3 regions of the Bradyrhizobium daqingense genome follow, and region 2 is predicted to be linked to each of the others. Evidence: predicted binding sites of a transcription regulator. Region 2 holds the regulator's gene; each other region holds the start of a gene.

Region 1 (3,276 bases), 1.3 Mb from region 2:
AGTTCCTCGGAGATGAGCTGGCCGCCGGTGAGGATCGCGAGGTCCTCGAGCATGGCCTTGCGGCGATCGCCGAAGCCCGGCGCCTTGACGGCCGCGACCTTGAGGCCGCCACGCAGGCGGTTGACGACCAGCGTGGCCAGCGCCTCGCCTTCGACGTCCTCGGCGATGATGACGAGCGGCTTGCCCGACTGCACCACGGCTTCGAGCACCGGCAACATGGCCTGCAGGCCCGAGAGCTTCTTCTCGTGCAGGAGGATGTAGGCGTCCTCCAGCTCGGCGGTCATCTTCTCGGCGTTGGTGACGAAGTAGGGCGACAGATAGCCGCGGTCGAACTTCATGCCCTCGACGATGTCGACCTCGGTGTCGAGCGACTTGTTCTCCTCGACGGTAATGACGCCCTCGTTGCCGACCTTCTGCATCGCCTGGGCGATCATCTTGCCGATGGCGGCATCGCCGTTGGCCGAGATGGTGCCGACCTGGGCGACCTCGGAGGAGGCGGCGACCGGCTTGGCGCGCTTCTCGATGTCCTTGATCACGGCCGCAACCGCGCTGTCGATGCCGCGCTTGAGATCCATCGGGTTCATGCCGGCGGCAACCGCCTTGGCGCCTTCGCGCACGATGGCCTGGGCCAGCACGGTCGCGGTGGTGGTGCCGTCGCCGGCGAGGTCGTTGGTCTTGGAGGCGACCTCACGCACCATCTGGGCGCCCATGTTCTCGAACTTGTCCTCGAGCTCGATCTCCTTGGCGACGGTGACGCCGTCCTTGGTGATGCGGGGCGCGCCGAAGCTCTTCTCGATGACGACGTTGCGGCCCTTGGGGCCGAGCGTCACCTTGACGGCGTTGGCGAGAATGTCGACGCCGCGCAGCATGCGATCGCGCGCGTCTCCGGAAAACTTGACGTCTTTGGCAGCCATTTCTGCAATCCCTCGTGTTTCGTGATGTGTCTTGCCGCTGGTTCGGAACGATGGATGCCCGGATCGTCCGATCCGGGCATGACATTCAGCGGCTGTTCAGGCGGACGGCCTTAGGCCAGAACGCCCATGATGTCCGACTCCTTCATGATCAGGAGCTCTTCATTGTCGATCTTGACCTCGGTGCCCGACCACTTGCCGAACAGCACGCGGTCGCCGACCTTGAGGTCGATCGGGATCAGCTTGCCGGTCTCGTCGCGGCCGCCGGGGCCGACGGCGACGATTTCGCCCTGGGACGGCTTTTCCTTGGCGGTGTCGGGAATGATGATGCCGCCCTTGGTCTTTTCCTCGGCGTCGATACGTTTGACCACGACACGGTCATGCAGCGGACGAAATTTGGATTTAGCCATGACGTTTCCCTTTGGAGGCTCGCTTCGGAAGTAGTGGAAGTGGGTGGGGCGGCGCTTCCGTCCAACCTCTCCCCGAGGACCGAACGGCGCGCTTAGCAATCGGGCTTTCCGAGTGCTAATAGTGCGCCCGGAAATATGGCTTGGCCGCGATCCTGTCAAGCAAAGGTGGTTAAGCGATTGTTGAGGCGGATATAGGATGGTGGCATCGGAAACTCGTTCGGGGCATCGGCGTATCAAAGGACGTCATTGCTCCGGCATCGATTTTGCGCTTGGCTGCGGGAGGGGTGCGGCCGTGGTCTTGTTGGGGGGAATGCCATGATCAGTTCAGCTCGCGCGCGCACGGTGGCCAATCTTGCCGCCGCCTCCTGTCTGGCGCTGCTGCTGGGCGCCTGCGGTGGCGGCTTCAGCCTGCCGTCCTTGACGTCCTCTCCGCCGCCGCCCGCGGCCGAACCGGGAGTTGCTCCCGAAATGCCCGCAACGATCCGCGCCGACGAGATCGTCGGCCGCTGGGGTCTCGCCTCGTTCCAGAACCCGGCCGATCGCGCCCGTACCGAAGCGGCGGCCAGGGCCCAGTGCAGGAATCCCTATGTGATCACCGCCGGTTCCTCCGGCGGCGTGATCATGCATCTGGCCGACCAGGCGACGCCGCAGGAGCTGCGGCTGAAGGGCTCGCCCAGCGGCAAGAACTACATTGGGCCCGCTGGTCCCACCCCCGGCGACCAGGACCGCGAGATCGTCTCCTTCGACGGCCGCGTGCTGATCACCCGCTTCATCGACAAGGACGCCGCGGTCCGTTACGGCAACATGGTCTACGTCCGCTGCGCGCCTCGGGCGTGATAATCGTTTCCGTCATTCCGGGGCGCGCGAAGCGCGAACCCGGAATCTCGAGATTCCGGGTTCGGTCCTGCGGACCGCCCCGGAATGACAGAGTGAGATAAATCCCCAAAACAAAAACGCCGGCCCGGGGCCGGCGTTTTGCTTTTCCGTATGCTCTCCGCTCAGTCGAACAGCGCGTCGATGTCGTCCTGCGAGGCATGGCCGACGTCGCCGGCAAGCTTCGGGCCGTTGAGAAGCTTCTCTTCTTCGGTGCGGTTGTCGACATGCGCATGTGCGGGCACATGGGCCTTGATCGCGTCGACGCCGCCCCAGATCTCCATCATCGCATTGATGTGCTGCTCGATGAACTTCATCGTGCCCATGACCTTGCTGATGCGCTGGCCGGTCAGGTCCTGGAAGTTGCAGGCTTCGAAGATCGAGATGACGCGCTCCTGGATATCGTCGGCGAGCCGCTTCTGCTGATCGGCCGATTGCACCTTGGACATCGCGCTGGCCGCCTGGTCGATCGATTCGGCGGCTTCGAGAATCTGCTGGGTCGCCTGCTCGGTGCCGCCGACGACCGCGCCGAGCTCGCCATTGACCTTGGCCATCTCGCCGCCGTCGAAGCTCTTGCCGTGCAGCGTCGCGATCTCGCGCTTGGTGCGATCGATGGCGTCGTGGATGAGGTCGAGTTCGACCTTCAGCTTCTCGCACTGCTCGATCTGCGCACGATAGGTATCGAGCATGGTGCGGGCTTCGGCAAGCTCGTGTGCCGTGGAGGCGTCGATCGCCGCCATGGCAGCGCTGCCGGACAAGGGCACGGAGCCCTTCGCCATCTGTGCACGGATCGCACGCAGCTCGGCCATGATCTCGCTATGCATCGGAGTCGCCTCTTCGGTTACGTCGAGAATGGGCATCTCGCCACCGGCGATATCTTCGACACGGAAACGCTTGCGGTGAACAGCCATCAGAAAACTCCCCCCACCTCACTCACGCGTCTTTGTAGGCAGAAGCGATTTAACACGAAGTTCACAGCCGGAACTGTTGTGCTTGCGTCGCGCGACGCTGCGCAAAGAAGCGATTAACCATGGCCGTGCGGCGTTCACCGAAAATAAACGCTGATCGCCGAATTGGCCCGC
Region 2 (3,276 bases):
TCGAGATCGAGCACCGGCGTGCCGTTGTAGATGCCGCAGGAGATCGCGGCGACGTTGTCGCGCATCACGTTGGCCTTGACCATGTTGCGCGCCTTCATCCAGCCGATGCAATCCGCAAGCGCGACCCAGGCACCGGTGATCGAGGCCGTGCGCGTGCCGCCGTCGGCCTGAAGGACGTCGCAATCGACCGTGATCTGGCGCTCGCCCAGCGCTTCGAGATCGACGATGGTGCGCAGCGAGCGGCCGATCAGGCGCTGGATCTCGACGGTGCGGCCGCTCTGCTTGCCGGCCGAGGCTTCGCGGCGGGTCCGCTCGGAGGTGGCGCGCGGCAGCATGCCGTATTCGGCGGTGACCCAGCCGCGGCCTTGGCCCTTCAGCCACGGCGGCAGGCGGTCTTCCAGCGTGGCGGTGACCAGCACGTGGGTGTCGCCGAATTTCACGAGGCAGGAGCCTTCCGCATATTTGACGACACCGCGCTCCAGCGTCACGGGGCGCAATTCGTCGGGCGCACGGCGGCTTGGCCGCATGGGAAATCCTCCAAAACTCGCAGGGGTAGGGCTGTTCGCGGTGCTTGTAGGGGGGGTGAGGGTGGGCGGCAAGGTTTTTTCACCCCCGATGGCGGCCCCGCCAACGCCACGCTTGTCAGATGCGTCCGGGATGGACAAATTATGAGTATCTGAGAGGAGTTACCGTCTGTGGCCCATCACGATCCGATCAATCTGATCGCGCCGCGCGCAGGCCTTGCCCAGCTCAACGAGCGTTCCCGCGACATCTTTCGTCAAATTGTCGAAAGCTATCTCGCGACCGGTGAGCCCGTGGGCTCACGCAACATTTCCCGCCTGATCGCCATGCCGCTGTCGCCGGCCTCGGTCCGTAACGTCATGGCCGATTTGGAACAGCTCGGCCTGATCTATGCGCCCCATACCTCCGCCGGCCGGCTGCCGACGGAACTCGGCTTACGCTTCTTCGTCGACGCCCTGATGCAGGTCGGCGACCTCAATGAGGCCGAGCGCGCTTCGATCCAGAGCCAGCTCTCCTCCGTCGGCGAGGCGCAGTCGGTCGAGGCGGCGCTGGACCAGGCCCTGATGCGGCTGTCGGGCCTGACCCGCGCCGCCGCGGTCGTGCTGACGCCGAAATCCAATGCGCGGCTGAAGCACATCGAGTTCGTGCGGCTGGAACCGGAAAAGGCGCTGGTGATCCTGGTCGGCGAGGATGGCCAGGTCGAAAATCGCGTGCTGACGCTGCCGCCCGGAGTTCCCTCCTCGGCCATCACCGAGGCCGGCAATTTCCTCAATGCGCGCATCCGCGGCCGCACGCTGGCCGAGGCACGGCTCGAGCTCGAGACCGCGCTTGCCGAGGCCCGTGCCGAGCTCGACCAGTTGACGCAGAAGGTGATCTCGGCCGGTATCGCAAGCTGGTCCGGCGGCGAGAACGAGGACCGCCAGCTCATCGTGCGCGGCCACGCCAATCTGCTGGAAGATCTGCACGCGCTGGAGGATCTGGAGCGCGTGCGCCTGTTGTTCGACGATCTCGAGACCAAGCGCGGCGTCATCGACCTGCTCGGCCGGGCCGAGACCGCCGAAGGCGTGCGCATCTTCATCGGCTCGGAGAACAAGCTGTTTTCCCTGTCGGGCTCCTCGACCATCATCTCGCCCTATCGGGATGCCGCCGGTCACATCGTCGGCGTCCTGGGCGTGATCGGCCCGACGCGGCTGAATTATGCCCGTGTGATCCCGACCGTGGACTACGCGGCCCGCATCGTCAGCCGCCTTCTGGGGGGCTGACCGGCGTTTCCGCCGATCACGGGCGCTTGATTTTCGCAAGGTAAGGCACGATATCCGGGCCAACATCCCTGAAACGAGTTCGAGATTAGAGCCGATGACCGAGCAAGACCGGCAACCCCAAGACACGACTGCAGCGACCGGCGAGCCCGTGGTGTCGAAACCCTACATCATGCCCGATGATCCGGAGCCGGGTTCGGTCGAAACGCTGCAGAAGGAAGCCGCTGAAGCGCGCGACCGCATGCTGCGGACGCTGGCCGAGATGGAGAATCTGCGCAAGCGCACCACCAAGGAAGTCGCCGACGCCCGCCTCTACGGCATCACCGGCTTTGCCCGTGACGTGCTCGACATCGCCGATAATCTCCAGCGGGCGCTCGATGCCGTACCGGCCGAGACGCGTGCTGCGGCCGATCCCGGCCTCATCTCGCTGATCGAAGGCGTCGAGCTCACCGAGCGTTCGCTGCTCAATGCGCTGGAAAAGCACGGCGTGAAGAAATTCGATCCGCAGGGACAGAAGTTCGATCCGAATTTCCAGCAGGCGATGTTCGAGGTGCCCGATGCGTCGGTGCCGTCGGGCACCGTGGTGCAGGTGGTGCAGGCCGGCTACACCATCGGCGAGCGCGTGCTGCGTCCCGCGCTGGTCGGTGTCGCCAAGGGCGGCGCCAAGCCCGCGCCTGCAGCCAACAACAACGAATCGAGCGGCGCGCCGAACTGAGTCTCAGACCCTCATGGTGAGGAGCCGCGCCTTTGCGCGGCGTCTCGAACCATGCAGGCCAAGATGTAACGGCGGGGCCTTCATCCTTCGAGACGCGCGCGAAGTCGCGCGCTCCTCAGGATGAGGGTTTGGCGGTTGAGCGTGCCGCCTAAGCGCTCACGGCGATATCACCCGACTGAATCCGCTTCACGCCGGCCTTGGCCATATCGGCCCAGGCCTTTGCCAGCGAGCCCTGCGTGTCGATGCCGCGGCAGGCGTCCTCCACCACATAGACCTCGAAGCCCGCCTTGCGCGCGTCGAGCGCCGTCCAGGCCACGCAGAAATCCGTCGCCAGCCCTGCGACGAAGACGCGCTTGATCTTGCGCCCCTTTAGATAGCCGGCAAGGCCCGTCGAGGTCTTGCCGTCGGCTTCGAGGAAGGCCGAGTAGCTGTCGACGTTCTTGTGAAAGCCCTTGCGGATGATGAGCTCGGCATGCGGGATCGCAAGGTCCTTCGACAGCGCGGCGCCCTCGGTGCCTTGCACGCAATGGTCCGGCCACAGCACCTGCTTGCCGTAGGGAAGATCGACGGTCTCGAACGGTTTCTTGCCGGAATGCGTTGACGCAAACGAGACGTGGCCGGGCGTGTGCCAGTCCTGCGTCAGCACCACGTTGGCGAACGCTTTCGCGATCTTGTTGATGACGGGCACCACCTGCTCGCCGTCCTTCACCGCGAGGCTCCCGCCGGGCAGGAAGCAGTTCTGCACGTCGATCACGAGCAGCGCGGACGCCTCATCCGGCT
Region 3 (3,276 bases), 2.6 Mb from region 2:
CCGACGCGGATCACCGCGACGCCGCCCGCGAGCTTGGCGAGACGCTCCTGGAGCTTCTCACGGTCGTAGTCCGAGGTGGTCTCCTCGATCTGCGCCTTGATCTGGGCCACGCGCGCCTCGATGTCGGCCTTCTTGCCGGCGCCGTTGACGATCGTGGTGTTCTCCTTGTCGATCATCACCTTCTTGGCGCGACCGAGCATGTTGAGCGTGACGTTCTCGAGCTTGATGCCGAGATCTTCCGAGATCGCCTGGCCGCCGGTCAGGATCGCGATGTCCTGCAGCATGGCCTTGCGGCGATCACCGAAGCCCGGAGCCTTGACGGCCGCGACCTTCAGGCCGCCGCGGAGGCGGTTCACGACCAGGGTCGCGAGCGCTTCACCTTCGACGTCCTCGGCGACGATGACCAGCGGCTTGCCGGTCTGCACCACGGCCTCGAGCAGCGGCAGCAGCTCGTTCAGCGAGGAGAGCTTCTTCTCGTTGATGAGGATGTAGGCGTCGTCCATCTCAACGCGCATCTTGTCGGCGTTGGTGACGAAGTAGGGCGAGATGTAGCCGCGGTCGAACTGCATGCCCTCGACGACGTCGAGCTCGGTCTCGAGCGACTTGGCTTCCTCGACGGTGATGACACCCTCGTTGCCGACCTTCTTCATGGCGTCGGAGAGGAACTTGCCGATCTCCTGGTCGCCGTTGGCCGAGATGGTGCCGACCTGGGCGATCTCGTCGTTCGAGGTGACCTTCTTGGAGTTCTTCTGGAGGTCCGCAACGACGGCCTCGACCGCGAGGTCGATACCGCGCTTGAGGTCCATCGGGTTCATGCCGGCAGCGACCGACTTGGCGCCTTCCTTCACGATCGCCTGGGCAAGCACGGTGGCGGTGGTGGTGCCGTCGCCGGCCGCGTCAGCGGACTTGGAGGCGACTTCGCGCACCATCTGCGCGCCCATGTTCTCGAACTTGTCGTCGAGTTCGATCTCCTTGGCGACGGTGACGCCGTCCTTGGTGATGCGGGGAGCGCCGAACGACTTGTCGAGCACGACGTTGCGGCCCTTCGGACCGAGCGTGACCTTCACCGCGTTGGCGAGAACATCGACGCCGCGCAGCATCTTGTCGCGCGCTTCAACCGAGAATTTGACTTCTTTGGCTGCCATCTGGAATTTTCCTTGAGATGTTTGACTGGAGGGAGGAGAGGGGCTCTTAAGCCGCCTTCTTCTTGGACTCGGTGACCTCGAGAACGCCCATCACGTCGCTCTCCTTCATGATCAGCAGGTCCTGGCCGTCGATCTTGACCTCGGTGCCGGACCACTTGCCGAACAGCACGCGGTCGCCGATCTTCAGGTCGATCGGGATCAGCTTGCCAGCTTCGTCGCGGCCACCGGGACCGACGGCGACGACTTCGCCCTGGGAGGGCTTTTCCTTGGCAGTGTCGGGAATGATGATGCCGCCAGCGGTCTTCTCTTCTGCGTCGATGCGCTTGACCACGACGCGGTCGTGAAGCGGACGGAATTTCATGCAGTCCTCCTAAGCATTTGCTCGGGTTGAGATTTCAAGATTGTTAGCAATCGATGCCCGTGAGTGCTAGCACGGGCGAGCCTGAAATAGGACAGGAATTTTGCGGGGGCAAGGGCTTCTAGCAGAAAAATCAGCACCCGGAAGCACGGACTGCCAGAATCTATTTCCTAGCGTTAACCGAGACCGCGCCCGTATTAGCACGGTGCTACATCTGCTGCTAACGCGTTGAATTTCAACAGCTTGTTAAACTTTTGGGCTTGAGATGGGTTGTCAGTTTGCGTCACATTTCTCTCATGTGAGCGCATCAGGACCGGGTGGCTCTTAGGGCACACCGACCAAGCCGCCCCTCGATGCGCTCCTGCAAAGGAGGTTTGGCATGGGACTGCGGAGTGGGGGCGTTTCCGAGGACTTCCGGAAACAGATGCTGGGTTACGGGCTGACGACGGCGCAAATCCTCTATCGCATGCCGGATCATCCCTCGCTGCTCCAGACCTACGTCTGGCAGAATTACGACATGTTTCCGAAATTTCCGGCGCTGAAGGATTTCCTGGCGTTCTGGCAGGAAAAGCTCGACGGTCCGCTCCATTCAGTCACTGTGGCGCATTCCAAGCTGATCAAGCCGACCGAGCTGCGCGCTGTGGACGGCGTGTTCCGGCTGCATTGAGCGATCAGGCCCCGCGGTCGCAGTAGCGCTTCCACATCGCGCGGTATGCGGCATCCGCCCCGCGCGCATATGAGAAGGCGTTGCCGGCAGCCGAGGCGTTGATCCGTCCGGGCAAGTCGCGGCGCAATCTGTCGAGGTCGGCGATCCCGGCTGCACGGGTTGCCGCGATCTCGACATAGGCCTCCTCGCTGTCGGCGACCCAGTCCGGCAGGCCGAGTGCGGTGAGGATGGCGCCGGCGGCGCGGCTGGGCAGACTGCTTCCGAGCTTCGCCACCACTGGCACGCCCATCTGCAGGGCTTCCCATGTGCTGACGCCGCCATTCTGCGGGAACGGGTCGAGGCAGATATCGACGCGATTGAACGAAGCCAGATGCTCGCTTCGCAAAGTGGCTCCGAGCAGATCGACGCGTTCGGCCGGCAATCGGCAAGCGGCAAACCGCGCCAGCAGATTGCCGCGGACCAGCTGATCGTCAAGCGCAACATCCTTGATCAGGAGTCGTGAGCCCGGCACCCGCTCGAGAATCCTGGACCAGACGTCCACGGCCTCGTCCGAGATCTTGCTGATGCGGTTGAAGACGCCGAACGTGACGAAGCCGTTCGACATCGCCGGCGCCGGTGTCCGCGCAATCCCGTCGGGCAGAGGCGCCAGCGTCACGAAGCACGGCAGGTCGACGATGGTTTCCGCAAACAAATGCCGGACCGCGGACGGAATGGCGACGGGATCCGAGAACAGATAATCGATCGTCGGCAGCCCGGTGCCGGTGCCATGGCCCCAGCCGTGCACCTGAATCGGCGCCGGCTTGCGCGCAAACACGCCGAGGCGGTTTCCTCTGGTGTGGCCGGACAGATCGATCAGGATGTCGACGCCATCGGCGCGGATCTCGGCCGCGAGACGATCGTCGGTCCATTGCGAAGCGTCACGCCAGCGATCGGCGATTTTCTTGAACTCGCTCGTCGTCGCATCCATTTTCGACGAACAGGCGTAGCACACGATCTCGAACTGCGTCCGGTCATGGTGCTCCAGCACCGGCTTGAAGATGAACGCGGCTGAATGCGCGTTGAAATCCGACGAGACATAACCAAGCACCAGACGGCGGTCCGGCTCG

The links. Region 2 encodes HrcA, which represses chaperone genes, less so after heat shock. Its sites were predicted from a motif close to GTTAGCACTCNCNNNNNGNGAGTGCTAAC; they were not measured.
Region 1: a site for HrcA is predicted at 1,413-1,441, ahead of LPJ38_RS10315 (co-chaperone GroES). Genes of this name have one in related genera too.
Region 3: a site for HrcA is predicted at 1,549-1,577, ahead of LPJ38_RS30310 (co-chaperone GroES). Genes of this name have one in related genera too.

Annotation. Positions count from the first base shown of each region.
Region 1 covers NZ_CP088014.1:2,168,731-2,172,006, forward strand. Annotated here, with positions in the region: gene groL (chaperonin GroEL) at 1-914, opposite strand, end outside; gene LPJ38_RS10315 (co-chaperone GroES) at 1,025-1,321, opposite strand; gene LPJ38_RS10320 (hypothetical protein) at 1,637-2,158, shown strand; gene LPJ38_RS10325 (protein phosphatase CheZ) at 2,320-3,105, opposite strand; gene LPJ38_RS10330 (hypothetical protein) at 3,167-3,276, opposite strand, start outside.
Region 2 covers NZ_CP088014.1:908,456-911,731, reverse strand. Annotated here, with positions in the region: gene rph (ribonuclease PH) at 1-527, opposite strand, end outside; gene hrcA (heat-inducible transcriptional repressor HrcA) at 696-1,784, shown strand; gene grpE (nucleotide exchange factor GrpE) at 1,879-2,496, shown strand; gene pncA (bifunctional nicotinamidase/pyrazinamidase) at 2,645-3,276, opposite strand, start outside.
Region 3 covers NZ_CP088014.1:6,340,300-6,343,575, reverse strand. Annotated here, with positions in the region: gene groL (chaperonin GroEL) at 1-1,145, opposite strand, end outside; gene LPJ38_RS30310 (co-chaperone GroES) at 1,192-1,506, opposite strand; gene LPJ38_RS30305 (usg protein) at 1,883-2,170, shown strand; gene LPJ38_RS30300 (O-linked N-acetylglucosamine transferase, SPINDLY family protein) at 2,175-3,276, opposite strand, start outside.